One region of the Rahnella sp. RcJ3 genome, then DNA from elsewhere that is predicted to be linked to it. Evidence: predicted binding sites of a transcription regulator. Region 1 holds the regulator's gene; each other region holds the start of a gene.
What was found. Region 1 encodes LexA, which represses DNA repair genes until DNA is damaged. Its sites were predicted from a motif close to TNCTGTATGTACATACAGNA; they were not measured.
Positions count from the first base shown of each region.

Region 2: the regulator LexA is predicted to act here: its motif matches at 5,027-5,046, upstream of rmuC (DNA recombination protein RmuC).
Region 3: the regulator LexA is predicted to act here: its motif matches at 3,822-3,841, upstream of DXU84_RS07735 (YebG family protein).

Region 1 is NZ_QSNX01000010.1:192,977-199,815, reverse strand. It holds gene plsB (glycerol-3-phosphate 1-O-acyltransferase PlsB) at 1-2,126, opposite strand, end outside; gene DXU84_RS15160 (diacylglycerol kinase) at 2,244-2,612, shown strand; gene lexA (transcriptional repressor LexA) at 2,732-3,340, shown strand; gene dinF (MATE family efflux transporter DinF) at 3,639-5,003, shown strand; gene DXU84_RS15145 (CsbD family protein) at 5,193-5,402, shown strand; gene zur (zinc uptake transcriptional repressor Zur) at 5,561-6,070, opposite strand; gene dusA (tRNA dihydrouridine(20/20a) synthase DusA) at 6,333-6,839, shown strand, end outside.
Region 2 is NZ_QSNX01000025.1:17,440-24,278, reverse strand. It holds gene DXU84_RS22260 (dienelactone hydrolase family protein) at 1-788, opposite strand, end outside; gene katE (catalase HPII) at 972-3,254, shown strand; gene udp (uridine phosphorylase) at 3,477-4,238, shown strand; gene DXU84_RS22245 (DedA family protein) at 4,404-4,931, shown strand; gene rmuC (DNA recombination protein RmuC) at 5,089-6,630, shown strand; gene ubiE (bifunctional demethylmenaquinone methyltransferase/2-methoxy-6-polyprenyl-1,4-benzoquinol methylase UbiE) at 6,772-6,839, shown strand, end outside.
Region 3 is NZ_QSNX01000004.1:280,862-287,700, forward strand. It holds gene fhuE (ferric-rhodotorulic acid/ferric-coprogen receptor FhuE) at 1-976, opposite strand, end outside; gene DXU84_RS07725 (Xaa-Pro peptidase family protein) at 1,198-2,592, opposite strand; gene DXU84_RS07730 (helix-turn-helix domain-containing protein) at 2,728-3,360, shown strand; gene DXU84_RS07735 (YebG family protein) at 3,413-3,808, opposite strand; gene DXU84_RS07740 (GNAT family N-acetyltransferase) at 4,002-4,466, shown strand; gene DXU84_RS07745 (LysR family transcriptional regulator) at 4,582-5,457, opposite strand; gene DXU84_RS07750 (nitrilase family protein) at 5,572-6,561, shown strand; gene DXU84_RS07755 (SgcJ/EcaC family oxidoreductase) at 6,605-6,839, opposite strand, start outside.

The DNA of each region.
Region 1 (6,839 bases):
CGTTGCAGCGTTTCACGTACACCAGCCGCCAGCAACTGGAGGGTGCGGATACGGGCCGGATTAAGTGTCAGCTCATCATCTTCAAGGTGAATGATTTGCTGACGCGCCAGTTCCAGCGTCAGAACATCCAGCACTTGTGGCAGCTCAGGCGTATCGAAATGCATAAACAGTTCGGCTTTGAGCATCGGATAAATCAGTTCGACCTGATGCAGTAATTCCGCGCGGCTGACCTGGCGGTGGTGCATCACAATGCTTGAAATCAGTGATGGCAACACCAGCATATGATGGATGTTGTTGCGGTAATACGTCATCAGCACGGCCTGTTCGCGAGGCAGAACGATGATGTCGCCAATGTTGTCTTTCTCAACCTGGAACTTATTCATGTTCAGCGCGTGATCAAGCAACTGGTCAGCGGTCAGATCAGGCACCGTCGAATCCGCGTTGTAAGGCACGTTACGCAGCAATTGCAGATAACAGTCGATTTGCTCGGTCAGCTGTTCGCGTGTCAGTGAACGCTGACGGGAGGCCAGCAGCGCGGTACAACACAAGTTCATGGCATTGGCTGCCGCTGAATTGTTGATGCGCACCATGATCTGTTCTGCCAAATCCTGCACTGTCGGCGTCAGCCAGCTTGGACGTTGTGCTTCGATCGGGTCGATGGCTTCACGCCAGGTTGGCACGTTCTGGTTCAGGTAAGTGGTCAGATGCAGCGGCTCACCGAAGTTCACGTAACCCTGGCCGAGGTTACGCAGCTTGCGCAGCCCGTTCAGCATCTGTGTCAGGCTTTCTTTCTCTTTGGTCGCACCGCGTAATTCTTTCGCGTACGTACCCACTTCCATGACGTGCTCATAACCGATGTAAATCGGTACCAGCGTAATCGGACGTGAACCGCCGCGCAGCATGGCCTGAATGGTCATGGCCAGCGTGCCCGTTTTCGGCTCCAGCAGACGCCCGGTTCGCGAACGCCCCCCTTCCACAAAGTATTCCACCGAATAACCGCGGCTGAACAGTTCGCCCAGATATTCACGGAAAACCGTCGAATAGAGCTTGTTGCCTTTAAAGGTTCGACGAATAAAGAACGCACCCAGACGGCGGAAAATCGGGCCAGCCGGCCAGAAATTCAGGTTGATACCGGCGGCAATATGCGGCGGTACCAGACCCTGATGATAGAGCACGTAAGACAGCAGCAGATAGTCCATGTGGCTGCGGTGGCAAGGCACATACACAATTTCCTGACCGTCCAGCGCTAACTGGCGTACACGCTCGGCATTATTAACGTTGATGCCTTTGTACAAACGGTTCCACGTCCAGCTCAGCACACGGTCAGAGAGGCGCACGGCTTCATAAGAGAAGTCAGCGGCAATCTCTTCCATCAGGGCGATGGCGTTTTGTTGGGCTTTTTCGTGGGAAATTTTCTTGCTGCGGGCTTCGTCTTCAATCGCTTTCTCAATGGCTTTTGAGGCCAGCAATTTATTGAATAAATCCTGACGTGCCGGAAGGCGCGGACCAACCGCAGCCAGACGCTGACGGGAGAAATGCATCCGCGCCACACGTGCCAGTTTTTGAGCAATCGTCTTATCTGTGCCGTGTTCCGTCGCCATATAACGCAGGGAAACGGTATTGGAGAAACGGACGAAACTGTCCCGCCCCAGCCACAGCACAGCGAAAAATTTCTGGATACCGTTCAGCACGCGCAGATGCGGCGTGTCGTCCTGACCTTCACGGCCCGGTGCACGACCAAACATTACCGACACCGGCAACATCTGAATGTCTAAATCCGGATTATTGCGGTGCAAATCAAGGTAGTCGTGGAACAGCTTTACGGACTCCTGCTTCGGCGTGTAATAAGAGAATACGCGCGGGCCTTCGGCTATAAAGACATGGCTTGGTAGCAGGGTTCCGTCAATTTCCAGCGGAATAAGAGGATCAGGCAGATTCTGCGCCAGACATTGCGCACGCAACGTCAGCAAATCGGCTTTGGAATTATAAGGTAATACGTACAAAATCGGCCGCGTCGGGTCTAAATGCAACTCGGTAACCGGATCTGAAGGTATGACCTTGCTCTTTACCAGCAATGAGAGTGGTAAATTCAATAATGTGTAATAAAGTCTACGCCAACCTGACATAAAAACGTGAAGCCTCTTGTTAGCAATTTCGCCGCAAGGATACCAGAAAGATCCGTGGAGATCTGTGGTCATATAAAAGCTAAAATGCTGCAAACACTCTAAGGATCAGTACCCGAAATGGCGAACCAAGTCACCGGATTTACCCGAATTTATAAAGCGGCCGGCTATTCCTGGAAAGGATTCAAAGCGGCATGGCAAAACGAAGCGGCATTTCGCCAGGAGGCCAGCGTCGCTATCCCGTTAATTTTGCTATCTTTCTGGCTTGATGTCAGCACCATTGAACGTATCCTGCTGGTGGGATCCGTCGTGCTGGTCTGTGTCACGGAGTTGCTCAACAGCGCGGTGGAATGTGCAATAGACCGCATCGGGCCTGAGTTTCATGTGCTTTCCGGTCGCGCAAAAGATATCGGCTCTGCTGCCGTACTTCTGACCATCATATTGGCGATTTTTGTCTGGGTCAGCATCTTTTGGTCGCGATGGTTCTGATTTGGAATCTGCATTCCAGGAATCAACGTTATGCCCTGTTTTTATTCAATCTTAGGTTTTCATTGACCGTTTAGCTGTATATACTCACAGCAAGACTGTATAAACAACCAGGGGGCGGAATGAAAGCTTTAACGACCAGACAACAAGAGGTCTACGACCTTATTCGCGATCATATCTCCACCACCGGTATGCCACCAACCCGCGCAGAGATTGCATCACGTCTGGGGTTCCGTTCTCCCAATGCGGCGGAAGAGCATCTTAAAGCGCTGGCGCGTAAAGGTGTTATTGAGATTGTTTCCGGTGCATCACGCGGCATTCGTCTGCTGATGGAAGAAGAAGAAGGTTTACCGCTGATTGGCCGCGTTGCCGCCGGTGAACCGCTGCTGGCGCAGCAACATATCGAAGGGCACTATCAGATCGATCCGGCAATGTTTAAGCCGAGCGCCGATTTCCTGCTGCGTGTCAGCGGTATGTCGATGCGTGATATTGGTATCCTTGACGGCGATCTGCTGGCCGTGCATAAAACGCAAGACGTGCGTAATGGTCAGGTTGTGGTGGCCCGTATCGATGATGAGGTCACCGTGAAACGCCTGAAAAAACAAGGCAGTGTGGTGCAGTTATTGCCAGAGAACAGCGAGTTTCAGCCGATCGTGGTGGATTTGCGCGAGCAGAATTTCAGCATTGAAGGCTTAGCCGTAGGTGTTATCCGCAACGGCGACTGGATCTGACCTTCGTACTTCGAGCTATCTCTGCGTTGGCTGCCTTCGCGAACCCCGGTCACATATTTGTGTATGCTCCCGGCGTTCGCTTAGTTGCCGCCTTGATATAACTCGAATTACTCGGTCAGATATGACTAAGTCAGAAATTGCTGTGTCAGATAGACAAGACTAAAACTAATTGAATATGGATGGCGGCCGCCTCTGGCATCCATGTGAATTCAAAGAGAAATGCGTTTCTCTCATCATCGCCCCTTTCGGGGCGATGTCATTTACAGGCATAACCTGAACCTCCGGCATGAGATTCTCTATGCAACATCATTCCCTGCGACACACACTCAAAAACACCTTTTTAAGCCCTGCCGATAAAGCGCTCTGGATGCTGGCATTGCCGATGATTTTTTCCAATATCACGGTGCCACTCCTCGGCCTGGTGGATACCGCAGTGATCGGTCATCTCGACAGCCCGGATTATCTCGGCGGCGTGGCTGTGGGTTCGATGATCACCACTTTCCTTTTTATGCTCTTACTGTTTCTGCGGATGAGTACCACCGGCATGACCGCTCAGGCGCTGGGCGCGAAAGATAATCAGCTTCTGGCGCGTGCTTTTGTACAACCCTTCCTTCTGGCTGTACTGGCGGGCGTCATTATTGTGGTATTCCGTCATCCGCTGATGGAGCTGGCGTTTCACATTGTCGGCGGCAGCCAGCCCGTGCTTGAACAGGCGAGGCTGTTTATCGAAATCCGCTGGTTCAGCGCCCCGGCTTCACTGGCGAATCTGGTGATCCTCGGGTGGTTGCTCGGCATTCAGTACGTTCGCGGGCCGGTGATTTTGCTGATTGCCGGGAATTTGCTGAATATCATTCTGGATCTGTGGCTGGTGATCGGGCTGGGCTGGAACGTGCGTGGCGCAGCCATGGCGACGGCAAGCTCCGAGTATTTCACGCTACTCATCGGGCTGTATTTCGTCTGGCGGGTGATGAAACGACGCGGTATCACCGGCGCAGAAATCACCTCCGCGTGGCGTGGTAATTTGCGCCGTCTTCTCGGGCTTAACCGCGACATCATGCTGCGCTCATTACTGTTGCAGCTTTGCTTTGCATCGCTGACCGTTCTGGGCGCGCGGCTGGGCAGCCACATTGTGGCGGTCAACGCCGTGTTGATGAACCTGCTGACATTTACCGCGTTTGCACTTGACGGTTTTGCTTATGCTATCGAAGCGCATTCCGGTGAGGCATTCGGTGCCCGCAACCGCGAAAAACTGCTGAATGTCTGGCATGCCGCGTGTCGTCAGGCCGGGCTGGTTGCGCTGTTTTTTGCTCTGGTTTACGCGCTGGCGGGTGGGGCGATCATTGATGCGCTGACATCATTACCGGAATTGCGTGAGCTGGCGGACCGATATCTTGGCTGGCAAATTATACTGCCGCTGGTGGCTGTCTGGTGCTATTTGCTTGATGGCATGTTTATCGGCGCAACGCGTGGGCGGGATATGCGAAACAGCATGCTGGTGGCGGCGCTGGGGTTCGGGCTGACATTGTTCACTTTACCGCTGCTGGGCAATCATGCGTTGTGGCTGGCGCTGACGGTATTCCTCGGGTTACGCGGGATTTCACTGGGCTGGATATGGCGTCGTTACTGGCGGCATGACACATGGTTTTCGTCTCCGTCGCACTGATTTTTCAGCTATTTTCAAAGAAATAAGCGCAGCTTTGTCGTTATTTCATGCTTTAGATTAATCCTAATAGTGGTTTTTATCCCTGTTTAGGGAGGATTAATCGAGATTCTCTACTAACCTTTAAAGTGTTAAGGACGAGCTGCAAGACGAAATGCAGTTCATAAAACCCAAGGTAACAGGAGATATTTTATGAATAAGGACCAAGCCGACGGTAACTGGAAGCAGTTCAAAGGGAAAGTGAAAGAACAATGGGGCAAACTGACTGATGACGACCTGACAGTGGTTGAAGGTAAACGTGATCAGTTAGTCGGTAAAATTCAGGAGCGTTACGGCTATCAAAAAGATCAGGCCGAGAAAGAGCTCAATGAATGGGAAACCAAAAACAAATATCACTGGTAAGACGCGACTCCCCCTCGCGTGCCAGTGACGTATCCTGAGATTTAGCTGCTCCTACCCGGAACGCTTCAGGATACGGGTACACGGATGTACCCAACCTCTTCTCTGTACAAAACATCCTCCTCTTACGAGTCACCTTCAAAACCTTAAAACCCGATCATTCAGCGTTTTTTCACCACAATACTGTGGTCGTGATCGCAATGGTCATGGCTGTCGCAGGTTTCTACTACTTTGCATTCTGCACATAAGCCATGCGCTTCAACGACGGAATGGCGAAGCTCAAATCCGGATTCTAATGACAGTTTTGCCAGACGCTCTTCAATGCCGTCGGTGGTTTTTTCGGTAACTAACCCGCAGCGGTCGCAGATAAACAGCGCAGAAGTATGGCTCGGCTCTTCAAAATGATGGCAGAGAACATAGCTGTTTGCGGATTCAACACGGTGAATAAATCCCTGTTCCAGCAGAAAATCCAGCGCCCGGTAAACGGTCGGTGGTTTCGCCTGAGGTTCGCTTACGCGCAATAGATCCAGCAAGTCATAGGCGCTGATCGCACCGGGTTGTTGCGTCATCAGGCGCAGTACTTCCAGCCGCTGAGGCGTCAGGCGAACATTGCGCTGCTGGCAAAGTTCTTCAGCTTGTGAAAGTAATTTTTCCGGATTATTCAGGGTCATAGCAACGGTCTCTGAGCGCAGATTGGAATGAATAGGCCACATCATGCGACCACCGATGATTTTATCATGCTTGCACCAAAACGACGAATTATGCGCCATTCAGATGTGATGCAACGTCGGCATCCGCCTGCTCAGCGGCACAAGATGCCGAATCTTTGTTCTGTGGTATAATCAGCGATTACCTTCCCTCTGGCGCGAAGCGGGGGGAGCGTCACGAACCCCTTCAGCGAATGTCAGGCCGATGTCAGAAACTCAACACGTAATGCCCCAGACCACTCCCTTTTCCGCCCAGCGTTTTTCCGTTGCGCCGATGCTCGACTGGACCGATCGCCACTGCCGCCATTTTCACCGGCTGATGACCGGCCAGACGTTGCTGTATACCGAAATGGTCACGACCGGCGCCATTATTCACGGCAAAGGGGATTATCTCGGGTTTGGCGATGCAGAACATCCGGTGTCTTTGCAGCTTGGTGGCAGCAATCCGGCTGATCTGGCGCATTGCGCAAAACGGGCGGAAGAACGTGGTTATGACGAAATTAACCTCAACGTCGGTTGCCCGTCAGATCGCGTGCAGAACGGCATGTTTGGTGCCTGTCTGATGGGTCAGGCGTCGCTGGTGGCTGACTGCATCAAAGCCATGCGCGACGTAGTCTCAATTCCGGTCACGGTTAAAACGCGAATCGGTATTGACGATCAGGACAGCTACGAATTTCTGTGTGATTTCATCCGTCAGGTTTCAGAAAACGGCGGTTGCGATACCTTCATTATT
Region 2 (6,839 bases), on a different contig from region 1:
TGCCAGCCGTCGGCGGCGGCTTCAGCGTGGTAACTCGGGCGATAATCGGCGTTAAACGCGTGGCCCGCTTCCGGATATACCACGATTTCCGCCGTAGCATTGGCTGCGCGAATGGCCTGACGCATGGTTTCAATGGTATCCAGAGGAATGCTGGAATCTTCTGCGCCGTATAAACCCAGAACCGGTGCATCCAGCGCGGCGGCGCGGTCAACCGGATTTGACGGGCTGGTCAGCGTTTTATCGCCGACCAGTTTGCCGTACCACGCCACGCCCGCTTTCAGCTGCGGATTGTGCGCCGCGTACAGCCAGGTAATGCGCCCGCCCCAGCAGAAACCTGTGATGCCTAATTTAGAAATGTCCCCGCCATGTTGTGATGCCCAGTGTGCAGTGTGATCGAGATCTGCAAGCACCTGCTGATCCGGCACTTTACTGACCAGTTTAGCAAAAAGCTCACTGATTTCAGTGTAGTCACGCGGGTCGCCCTGACGGAAGTACAACTCCGGCGCGATGGCCATATAACCCTGTTTCGCCAGACGGCGGCAGATATCCTGAATGTGTTCGTGTACACCAAAAATTTCCTGCACCACCAGCACGATCGGCAATTTACCGGTGAACTGTTCCGGACGGGCGAGGTAGGCGGGCATATCTTCGCCCTGCGAGGGTATGGTGGTCTGGCCTGCGTGCAGCCCGTCAGTATCGGTATGGATAGTGGTGCTGGCGACGGGAGTGACGGCAGGGGCAAAGCTGGTCGGAGCCTGTTTCAGGGTAAGCAATTCTTCTTTTTTCATTGGGGTCTCCAGGCAAGTGTCCATACGAAAATCTGTGGCTATGGATTAAAACTATAGCCGGAAAGCATGAACAGCAAGGCGCAAGAGATGTTCTATAGTTAAAAGTTAATCAGGAAAGTCATCATGGAAGATTTACAGAACGTCTACAGAACACCCGAAACCTTTGTCGAGGAGCTATGTTCAATGTCAAAATCACCCTCTAAAGTGACCAAGAAAAGCGAGTCAAAATCGGTAAGCCGCGCCCCCGCCACGGGCATTGAATCTTCACAGCCAGGCCTGGGGGATCTTGCGCCCGGCGATCGTATTTATCAGCCTTCGCCACAACCGACACCGCCAGGAAAAGAACCGACAGCGTCCGGCAGTGCGAAGAGTCCGGAAAATACCAATGCTAAACTCGATGCATTAGAACGCCACCGCAAAAATGGTGAAAAACAGCCGCTGACCACCAATCAGGGCACCAAAATCTCTGATGATCAGAACTCGCTGAAAGCCGGAAATCGTGGCCCGACACTGCTTGAAGATTTCATTCTCCGTGAAAAAATTACTCACTTCGACCATGAGCGCATTCCCGAACGTATCGTTCATGCGCGGGGCGCTGCGGCGCACGGTTATTTCCAGCCCTATCGCAGTATGAAGGCGGTGACCAAAGCCAGCTTCCTGTCTGATCCTGAAAAGAAAACGCCGGTATTTGTGCGTTTCTCTACCGTTCAGGGTTCCCGTGGTTCGGCAGATACCGTGCGTGATATCCGCGGCTGGGCGACCAAGTTTTATACCGATGAAGGCATTTACGACCTGGTCGGTAACAATACACCGGTGTTCTTTATTCAGGATGCCCATAAATTCCCTGATTTTGTGCATGCGGTAAAACCCGAACCGCATAACGAAATCCCGCAGGGAGCGAGTGCGCACGATTCCTTCTGGGATTACGTGTCCCTGCAACCGGAAACCCTGCATAACGTGTTCTGGGCGATGTCTGACCGGGGCATTCCGCGCAGTTACCGCACGATGGAAGGTTTTGGCATCCATACTTTCCGTTTCGTGAATGCAAAAGGCAAAGCCACTTTTGTGCGTTTCCACTGGAAACCGCTGGCCGGAAAAGCCTCTCTGTTATGGGATGAAGCGCAGAAACTGGCCGGGAAAGATGCCGATTTCCACCGCCGTGATTTGTGGGAAGCCATCGAAGCCGGAGATTATCCGGAATACGAACTGGGTGTGCAGTTGATCCCTGAAGAAGATGAATTCAAATTTGATTTCGACCTGCTCGACCCGACCAAACTCATCCCTGAAAAACTGGTGCCGGTAGAACTGATCGGCAAAATGGTGCTCAACCGTAACCCCGATAATTTCTTTGCTGAAACCGAGCAAGCCGCGTTCCACCCGGGGCACATTGTGCCGGGCATAGATTTCACCAATGATCCGCTGTTGCAGGGGCGACTGTTCTCTTACACCGACACGCAAATCAGTCGTCTGGGCGGGCCTAATTTCCATGAAATTCCGATTAACCGGCCGACGTGCCCTTTCCATAACTTCCAGCGTGACGGCATGCACCGTCAGGACATTGATACGAATCCGGCGAACTACGAGCCGAATTCCATCAACAATAACTGGCCGAGGGAAACACCTCCGGCAGCGTCCGGCGGTGGCTTTGAAAGTTATCCTGAACGGGTTGATGCAGAAAAAATCCGTCAGCGCAGTCCGTCATTTGCCGAATATTATGCCCATCCGCGCCTGTTCTGGCTGAGCCAGACAACAGCGGAGCAGGATCATATTATCGGCGCTTTCTCATTTGAATTATCGAAGGTGGCGCGGCCGTATATCCGCGAGCGGGTCGTGGATCTGTTAGCGCATGTTGATCAGACGCTGGCGCAGAAAGTGGCGAAAAATCTGGGTATTACCCTTTCCGCTGACACCCTGAAGATCAAACCGCCGAAGCCCGTGAATGGGCTGAAAAATGATCCGTCGCTGAGTTTGTATGCCAGCGGTAAAGGCACGATCAAAGGGCGGCAGGTGGCGATATTGCTGGGTGAAGGTGTGAATGCGGCGGATGTTCTGGAAACCTTACAGGCACTTCAGGCCGCTGGCGTTCACCCTAAGCTGCTGGCCAGTCACTTAGGGAGTGTGACTGCCGATGATGGTTCTACGTTGCCGGTTGATGCGACGTTTGCCGGATCGCCTTCCATCACCGTTGATGCAGTGATTGTTCCGCATGGGCATATCGACGCACTGCTGATGAATGGCGATGCACGGCATTATGTGCTCGAAGCCTACAAACACCTGAAAGTGGTGGGGCTAAGTGGCGATGCACGCCGCTTCAAATCGCTGCTGGGGCTGACGGACGATGTGCCGGAAGAGGGCGTTGTGGAAGGTGAAAAAGCAGAAGGAGCGTTGCTGAAGGCGTTTCTGAAAGACATGCTCAAACACCGGATCTGGTCGCGCAGTGCGGCGGCAGATGCCGTTCCTGCCTGATTAACTGTAACTGATAAACAGGCAATCCCCGGCAGCGGAGATTGCCTGTTTAAAATTCCCTCACCCTCCTTATTTTGTGACTTGAATCACAAAATAAATGTATGTGAAATTCCCGTTGTTACATCATAGTGACGACCGTCACGAAATAACGTCACAATGTTCAGTACAGTTGCCGGGTGTTCCTCCTGCCAATAAATGACCTTACACACAGAGGAGTTTGTTATGTCTCAGCCTGAAGTTTTCCATCTTGGCCTGGCCAAAAAAGATTTAAACGGCGCGACGCTGGCGATTGTTCCCGGCGACCCTGAGCGCGTGGAAAAAATTGCCAAATTGATGGAGAACCCGGTTCGTCTGGCTTCCCACCGCGAATTTACCTCATGGCGTGCTGAGCTTGATGGCAAATCTGTGATTGTTTGCTCAACCGGTATTGGTGGCCCTTCGACCTCTATTGCGGTTGAAGAACTGGCGCAACTGGGGATCCGTACTTTCCTGCGAGTCGGCACAACTGGCGCTATCCAGCCACACATCAATGTCGGTGACGTTCTGGTCACGACCGCTGCCGTTCGCCTTGATGGCGCGAGCCTGCACTTTGCGCCGATGGAATTCCCTGCAGTAGCCGATTTTGCCTGCACCACCGCGCTGGTTGCGGCGGCAGAAGCCGTGGGTGCCGCGACGCACATTGGCGTTACCGCCTCTTCTGACACCTTCTATCCGGGTCAGGAACGTTATGACACTTACTCTGGCCGTGTTGTCCGTCGCTTCAAAGAATCGATGAAAGAGTGGCAGGAAATGGGCGTCATGAACTACGAAATGGAATCCGCGACTCTGCTGACCATGTGTGCAAGCCAGGGTCTGCGCGCGGGGATGGTGGCGGGTGTTATCGTGAACCGCACGCAGCAGGAAATCCCTAATGCGGAAACCATGAAAAAGACTGAAAGTCATGCGGTGAAGATTGTTGTAGAAGCAGCCCGCAGGCTTATTTAGTCCCTATAAAACTAAAACAACCACATCACATCATCACATCAATGGGCTGCCTCTGGCGGCCCGTTTTTTTGCCCTGCTAAGCAGATCTGTTAAGGTCATGTTAGTAATCCATCTGGAATAATTGATGAACCTCCTCCCGGATCTCTGACAAAAGGAACTGCATTTTTGACTGTTCACGACCTTCTTGAGTACACCACTACCTTCATCCGCGCCCATCAGGTGTGGGCTGCACCGATCGTTTTCTTTCTGGCTTTTGGTGAGTCTCTGGCATTCCTTTCCCTGCTGCTCCCGGCAACGTTTATCTTGCTGGGACTCGGCGCGCTGATCGGCGAAACCGGTATTCCGTTCTGGCCCATCTGGGCCGCCGCCGCCGCAGGCGCTTTCTTGGGAGACTGGCTTTCTTACTGGATTGGTGCCCGTTATCAGGATCGGGTTGGCAATTTCTGGCCTTTCTCCCGCCATCCGCAAATGCTGGTTCGTGGACATGCTTTCTTTGAAAAATGGGGCATGCCCGGGGCTTTCATTGGCCGCTTCTTTGGCCCGCTTCGTGCCGTTGTGCCACTGGTTGCCGGTATCTGCGGTATGCCGCAAAAATATTTCCAGATTGCGAATGTGACGTCTGCACTCATCTGGGCTTTCGGCATCCTGGCGCCAGGTGCTTTCGGCATTCAGTGGCTGAGCCGCTGGTTTTGAATGCTGCTCTCTGTGGCTGGCTATCGCAAGGGGGCAAATACAGAGAAATTCCTTTTTGGAAGACGTCTCGCAAAGGCTCAATGCAACAGAAAATAGACTGGACATCCATACAGCCTGACATTACCTTGGCCGCAAGAGACTTTAAGAGGGAAATCGCGTGGATATCAGCATCCTGACAGCCCTGGGGGCGGGGTTAGTGGGCTTACTCGTAGGTTGGCTTATCGCCAGCCTGCGCCAACAGCAACAGCAGACGGAGTATGAAACGCAGCGCCGTTTGCTGGAACAATCGCTGGAACAGGCTAAAGCGGAAAATGATACGCACAAAAGCGAGCGGCAATCAGGGCAGCAGCAACTGCGTGAGGCTGAACTTGAGCTGCGAAAACTGCATAGCCTGCAGGCGGCCAGTCAGGAAAAATTACAACTGCTTGCCCACTGGCAAAACGAGTGTGAGCAACTGAATCAGGAACTGCGTGCGCAGCGGGAAATCAACAGCGCGCAGGAAGCAGAGTTGCGTGAGGTTTCAACCCGTCTGGATGAAACCCGCATGGCGGCTGAAGAAAAGCAGCGTCTGCTGATTAACAGCGAACAGCGCCTGAGCAGCCAGTTTGAAAATCTGGCTAACCGGATTTTCGAACAAAATGGCCGCCGTGCCGACGAACAGAACAAGCAAAGTCTCGACAAGTTACTGTTGCCGTTGCGCGAGCAACTGGATGGTTTCCGTCGTCAGGTGCAGGACAGCTTTGGGCAGGAAGCCCGTGAACGCCATACGCTGGCGCATGAGATCCGCAATCTGCAGCAACTGAATGTGGAGATGGCCCGTGAAGCCGTCAACCTGACCAAGGCACTGAAAGGTGACAACAAAACGCAGGGCAACTGGGGGGAAGTGGTGCTGAGCCGCGTGCTCGAGGCTTCCGGTTTACGTGAAGGGCATGAGTACCAGACTCAGGTCAGCGTGCAGGTTGACAGCAACAGCCGGATGCAACCCGATGTGGTCGTCAGGTTACCGCAGAATAAAGACGTAGTGATTGATGCCAAAATGACCCTGGTCGCGTATGAGCGCTATTTCAACAGCGAGGATGACAGCGAGCGGGAAGCGGCGCTCAATGAACATATTGCCTCGGTTCGCGGACATATCCGCCTGCTCGGGCGCAAAGATTACCAGCAACTTCCCGGTCTGCGCAGCCTCGATTATGTGCTGATGTTTATCCCTGTTGAGCCCGCTTTTCTGCTGGCTATCGACCGTGAGCCAGAATTGATTAGCGAAGCGCTCCGGCACAATATTATGCTGGTCAGCCCGACGACCCTGCTGGTGGCGCTGCGAACGATCAGTAACTTGTGGCGCTATGAGCATCAGAGTCAGAACGCCAAACGTATCGCCGACCGCGCGGCACGTCTTTACGACAAACTGCGGCTGTTTGTGGATGACATGGAGTCGATGGGACAAAGTCTCGACAAAGCGCAGGGAAGTTATCGATCCGCGATGAATAAACTCTCGCAAGGCCGTGGTAATCTTATCGGACAGGTGGAAAGTTTCCGCGCGCTGGGTGTTGAAGTTAAACGGCCTATCAGTCCGTCTCTGGCTGAAATAGCGAAAGCGGAAAATGAACCTGAAGACACCGCATCTCTGCCCGATACCTCTGATGCGGAAGAAGAACAGACGCTGAACCCGGGTGAGTTAACTCCCCACCAGCAGACATAGCGGGTCAGAGGGCCTGCACTGTATTTGTGATTCAATGCATGAATTTTTGCAATATGTTGAATCACCATCGGTGATGGGGCTTTCGAACGGGTTCTGATACACTTCTCCCCAAGAGTTCGACTGAAAAAGCAGGCATAAATAATGGAAAAGCAGACGCCGGAAACCACCCATTTTGGTTTTCGTACAGTAGCCAAAGATGAAAAACAGGA
Region 3 (6,839 bases), on a different contig from region 1:
TACGCGACTGAATAGCATAATTCGTCCAGTCGGCGGAAGTGTTGGTACTGCGGTCATAATGCGTGCGCGAGCCGTCTGTGTACCAGGTTGGCAGGCCGCCCCAGGTCGGGTTGCCGGTGTTATTTTCCTGATAATCGTAACCGAGCGACACGGTGGTGTTATCGGTCACATCGGCATCCACCACGCCGTAGAAGAATTTTTTACGCTTGTGATAGCGATCCAGCCAGCTGTCCTGATCCTGATAACCGGCTACCACGCGCCCGCGCACCGAACCTTCCTGATTCAGCGGGCCGGAAGCATCGAGCACGTAACGCTGTTTGTTCCAGCTTCCGTAACTGGCGCTGATATCGCCGGTGAATTCTTTGCTGTCGGCGTGTTTACGCACCATGTTGACAGAGGCGGCCGGATTGCCCGCCCCGGTCATCAGGCCTGTGGCGCCACGCACCACTTCGATACGGTCATAAATCGCGGTGTCTTCGGCGGCATCACCAAAATTCCAGGTGTCGCTGACGGACGTTGGAATGTCGTCGTAGGTGTAATTATTGATGTAAAAACCGCGGGAGAAATAGGATACGCGTTCGCTGTCGATGACTTCCGTCGAGATGCCGGTGGTGTTATTCAGCACGTCCCCCACCGACTGGAGGTTCTGATCCTGCATGCGCTGTTTGGTGATCACACTGACCGACTGCGGAATATCGCGCGGCGTCAGGTTCATTTTGGTGCCCGCAGTGGTGGTTTTGACCGCGTAATCCTGCCCGTCGCTGGCAGCGGCGGTCGCCGAACCTTCAATCACCATATCCTGCTGCGAGCCGGATGCGGCGGTATTCGCGGTGCCTGTCGTCCCACTGCCGGTTTCAGCGGCCTGCGCCGGATTCACCAGAACAAAAATCGCCAGCGCCAGTGTGGAAACCGTAAATGTTTTTCTTACCTTTAACGCACCCTGCTGCACGTCATATACCCTGCCATTCAAAGACATAACACATTCCCATAGCAATTTTTTTAAGGGCGAGTCTGTTTCTATTTATTGTTTTAACCAGAACAGCTCGAAATGAGAATGTGAATAGTAATTATTAACATTAACCCTGTCGCGCAGAGGATTCATCTTAATAAGTAACAAATTATGAATGCAAAAAAATTCAGAGGAAAATAAGAACCCGGCGAAGAACTTCACCGGGTTTAATGATGAGGCAAATTGCTTTACGTCCGCACCAAAGCCCGCGACTTATCCAGCAGGAAAGGCCGCAGGTAACCGACAGTATTGGAAAGCAGAATCACGTCCTCGGAAAGGCGAATACTCAGCACGTCCGTCAGGTATTTTTTACGGGTGACCATACGCTGCCAGACCTCCGGGAACTGCGTTTCCAGCTCTTTTCGCAGTGATTCATCTGCCAGCCCTACCGTATCTTCGATGCTGCTGCCACCATAGCCGGGTAATGACGGAATAATATCAATCTGAAACAACATGCCACTTTCAAACGGGATCACTGAGCCACCGTATACCGGAGAACACAGCCACTCCTCATCTGCAACCAGATGACCGGGATTGAGATGCCAGTGATAGATGCTCTGTGGCAGCGTTTGCTCAACAAGCTGATAAAGCTCACCGCCGGTCAGCCCGATACGCAGTGCTTCAAGCCAGGTTACTACCGTGTGGTAATAGGGTATCGCAAGCCGCTGCAACCAGTCCGAAACCTCTTCCGGTAATTCATTTTCCGCCGCTACCACATACGCCGCACGGCTGGTGAGGCCTCCTTTGTATCCGGTGGTGAGCGAAAACTTATCGCCACGCCGGATAGTTTTGTCGGAAGGATACAGATTCGCATGGGCGAAACGCTCACCCGTCGCGGCAATCATAATCACGTTCCCGTGCTGGCCTTCTCCTGCCAGTAACTGACCGATTTCTTTTTCTGATTTGCCGGGTGCAATCGTATCCAGCGCCGCAAGCACCTGAGTGGAGGCCAGGTTGGCGCCGTATTCATAAAACGCCACTTCATTAGCGGTATTAATCCGCCGCGCACCGTTTTCTGGCGAGGTAAACAGACCGGTGGCGTTTACCACATCTCCAGCCACGCCCGCGGCCTTTCGGACTGCGTCGAGGATAAACGCGGGCACATCAAAGGTGGTTTTATCCGTGACAGGGTCACATCTGAACAGTTTCCAGCCTGCGATGCCAACGTGCTGCGCGTCAGCAATACCGGCAGATTTAAGCAAATCGTGCAGCGGCTGATGATGTTTCATCGGCTGGTTGGGCAGGGAAAACAACGGCGCATGCAGGCAGCGACCCGCGTTGCGCGCATGGGGAACCAGTTTCAGATTTTCATTCCCCATAACATAAGTCAGCTCACCGGTCGCGCGCACCACCAGCAAGGCTTCTTCAAAGCGCGGGATAAAACCCGCAAGATATTCGAAATTGCCGCCGTGTTCTTTGTCGGCATAAATCACCAGGCTGTCGAGCTGATGCTGTTGCATCGCGTGAAGGATATGACGCAGGCGTGACGCCATGGCTTCATCGGATAATACCGGAGTGGAAATGTGAGGGTAAGTCGCGGGAGCCGGGAGGGTTTTCAGTGAATACTCATGTTCAGCTTTCATTGCCTGTCCTTTTGCATGGCGGGGGGAAAGAGGATTATGCCCCAAACGGCCTCTTAAGGCCGCATTCACCGGACAGGGAACTCTGCTAAATTTAAGGTAATTCCCTGCTGTTGCTGCCTGACGAGGTTAATAACGATGGTTACCGAGAGTGATAAGGGCAAAGACCTCAGTCAGGCTACCGCTGAGCTATTTGCCGAGCTTATTCCCTATCTCCAGTTCCGTACTGTCCCCGCGGGCTCGCGCTTCCATCTGTATGAGAGGGGGGAATTTTATTGTTATTTCATTCGCAAAGGCTGGTTTAAAACCTTTCATAACGACGAACCTGTGCTGATAGGTACGTTGTCAGTGCCGGGCATCATTGGTATTGGCGGTGCGGTGCCCTCAGAGGCCAGAATGTTTATTCAGGCGCAGGATGAATCTGAGATTGCCGTCTCCACCGTGGCGGAGATGCATGCCCTGATTGATCGTCTGGAGTTGTGGGAGCCAATGGCAAAGCACTTTTTCAGGATGACCAACAATCTCTATGTCAAAAGCACAATGCTGACGGCACCAACATCCTATGAAATTCTGCGCCACCAGCTCATGGAACTCATGAAAGAACCGCCGGAAATACGCGAAAATATTCCTGCTGCCCATTACATTCAGCTTAAGACGCACCTTTCACGCAGCACGATCATGAAAGTGCTTTCACAATTGAAACAGGGGGGATATGTGAGGCTGCACAACGGTATTCTGAAAGAAGTGATCCGTTTGCCACTGAAATACTGAGCGTGGTATCAGGGGGGAAGAAAGCGTGCCGTTACGCACGCTGTTCTCTCAGTTACGCGGCTTTTACCGCACGGACTTTTTTGGCCGTGGCAGGTTTTTCGGCAACATTTTCTTCGGCAGCATTTTCTTCAGCAGCCACGTTTTCTGCGACCACTTCTTCTGCTTCTGCTTCTGCTGGCGTTTCAGCGGCGGGCTGGTGTGCGATTTCTGCTTCCGGCAATTTGCTGGTGCGCAGAATATGCTGGACGGTGTCTTTCTGCTCGGCGAGGTGAAGTGCAATGTTTTCCGCCAGTGCTTCATCCATCCCGATATTGCTCTGTAACAGCCATTCAGTAAAAGCATCCGCCATGTCCAGCATCTTGTCGTAAGCGTCTGCTTCTTTCTTATTGGCAAAAGTCATTTTCTCTTCACCTTTTCTGACCACAACAAATTTTGTTTCAACAGCCATGATTCGCTCCTTATACTGTAATTATATACAGCATACCAATAATCAGTGCAGGATACATCATCCGGCCTGATTTTTATAGTGCGGCGCGTCAAAGGCCGGGCACATACCCTGGCAACTATAACGCGGGTGAATTTCTCAGCGTTAGCCGGTAAGGTAGAAAACGACCTGTTTTCAACGAACTTGTGAGGTTCCCGTGACAAACCTGAAAGCTGTATGCAACTGGACCAAAGACACTTATCTGATCACTACCGACTTTCAAAAACTGGATATTCCGGCAATTCACGCCTACCTGACCCGGTCAAGCTGGGCGCCGGGCATTGACGAACAGACGGTGCGCGCTGGCGCAGAAAACAGCCTGAACTTCGGGTTGTTCGACGACGGAAAACAGATCGGTTACGCCCGCTTTATCACGGACTACGCCACCTTTGCTTACCTGTGTGATGTCTATGTGCTGGAAGATTATCAGGGAAAAAATCTGGGCGCATGGCTGATCGAATGTGTGCAGTCGCATCCGGTCACAGCAAAACTTCGCCGGATGGCACTCTTTACTTCTACCGCGCCGTGGTTGTATCAAAAGTTTGGTTACACACCGGTTAACGAACCTGACTACACCTGGGTCATCACCCGGCCAGGAATTTACCTGAACAAAGACGGGTAGTTCAGGCTTTCCTGAACGCACGGCTGGAAACAGAAACTGAATTCTGGTCAGGGTCTTTCGCATTGGTGAACTTATCGCCGTCGGCCTGATGGCGCGGGCCACATTCCGGACCGTTCTATATACAGGCAGCGGCTTTGAGATTTTCAGTCACCATCCGCACAAAGTTATCGCGAATGACATCTTCATTCCGGGCGTCCCATGCAATCCCCACCTGCCAGCGCGTCGCAGGGCCGGTGAGCGGAAGTATTTTCAGCTCCGGCGGCGCAATATGCACGACGCTTTCGGGTAGCAACGCCACGCCGATCCCGGCCGCTACCAGTGCGACAATAGTCTGGATATCCTCCGCCCGTTGAACCGATGAAACATGAAACAGATTCTCCTGTAAAAAACGGTCTGTCTGCGCATTCAGCCCCCCCGCCCGCTCAGTATACAAACGCAGTAACGGACGGTTCCTGAGCCTTTCACTCATATCCTCGCCGTTATCTTCAGACACCACCAGCACCAGTTTATCCTCAAACAGCGCGTGGTAACTGAGCGGTGCAGGCGGCGGGACACGCACAAAACCAATGTGCAGTTCCCCGCGTTGCAGCATGTCGTATTGCTGCGCGGAAGGCAGATCTTCCAGCGTGATATCCACGCCGGGATATGCTGCGCGGAATTTCGCAATACATTGTGGCGCCAGGATGAAACTCGACAGGCCGAATCCTGCCGCCAGCAGCCCTTCTCCCCCCTTTTCAACCTGGCTGGCATGTTGCATAAACGCGGCCATTTGTCGCAATACTTTCTCCGCTTCCGGCAAAAGCCGCTGGCCTGCGGCTGTCAGCGCACTGCCGTGTCGTCCGCGGGCAAAAAGCGCCACGTTCAGCGTCGATTCCAGCAGATTGATCTGTTTGGTGAGTGCCGGTTGTGAAACGGAAAGCGTCTGCGCTGCCTGCGCATAATTCCCTTTTTCAGCCAGTGTGACAAAAGCCCTGAGCAAACGTGTGTTCACTTTATATATTCCATTGGGTTATCAGATTTGGAAATCATTTCATTATAAAGTTATCAGTCGCATTGCTCTAATACCAGCGTCAACCGAAATCCCTGAAGACGTATGGAGAAGATCATGTCGGACCCCAAAACACTCAAAGCAGCGGTCATTCAATTTCAGCATCAGGCGGGTAACAAAAAATATAACCTGTTAATTATGGAGCGTTTTATCGAAAAAGCGGCTATTGAAGGCGTCAATATTTTGGCCTTTCCGGAAATGTGTATCACCGGTTACTGGCACGTGCCCAAACTCGATGCTGCTGGCGTTCAGGCACTGGCGGAGCCAGCCGACACCGGCCCCTCTGTTGCGCTGATCCGCTCGCTGGCCGTGAAACATCAGATGCTGATTGGCGCCGGATTTATCGAACGTGCCGCTGACGGGCGTCTGTATAATGCCTACGCCGCCTGCATGCCTGACGGTTCGTTACACATCCACCGCAAAATGCACGCCTTTGAGCATGAGGCTTTCAGTTGCGGCGACAGTTATACCGTGTTCGGCACCCCCTGGGGCGTGAAGGTCGGGATCCTCATCTGCTGGGACAACAATCTGGTGGAAAATGCCCGTGCCACCGCCCTGCTGGGTGCAGATATTTTACTGGCACCGCATCAGACCGGCGGCACACATTCACGCAGCCCGCACGGCATGAAACCGATACCGCTGGCATTGTGGCAGCAGCGTGCTGAACGCAAAGAAGAGATTACCGCAGCGTTTAAAGGTCCCAGCGGCCGGGAATGGCTGATGCGCTGGTTGCCCTCACGCGCTCACGATAACGGCATGTTTATTTTGTTCAGTAACGGCGTCGGTGCGGATGATGATGAAGTACGCACCGGTAACGCGATGATCCTCGACCCTTATGGCCGGATCGTCGATGAAACCTGGGTTGCTGCGGATGCGATGGTCAGCGCGGATCTGGATTTATCGCTGATCCCGATGAGTACCGGCAGACGCTGGATGGCAGGCCGCAGACCCGATTTGTATCATATTCTGACTGAATATCAGGGCTATGAGCGGGATGCAATGACTGCACGTTTTTCTGAGGAATTACCGGGGATCCCAAAACGCTAAATCACCGTGGATTGATGAAGCGAAAAAGGCTCCTTGCGGAGCCTTATTCCTGATCCAACAGCGATGTGCCATATGAATTATCGATGGTACACAGCCAGCGACCGTCCGGTTCATGGCGGAAAACATAGGTGGCACGGCGGGTAGTGGTCACCTTTCCGCCCTGTCCGTCGGGAAAATGCAGCACCGTTTCCATGATCACCAGCGCATCCTCTGCCCCTTCAATCACCTGCATTTCGCCCTGTTCTACCACCAGCTGATCCTGAAAATAATCCGAGATG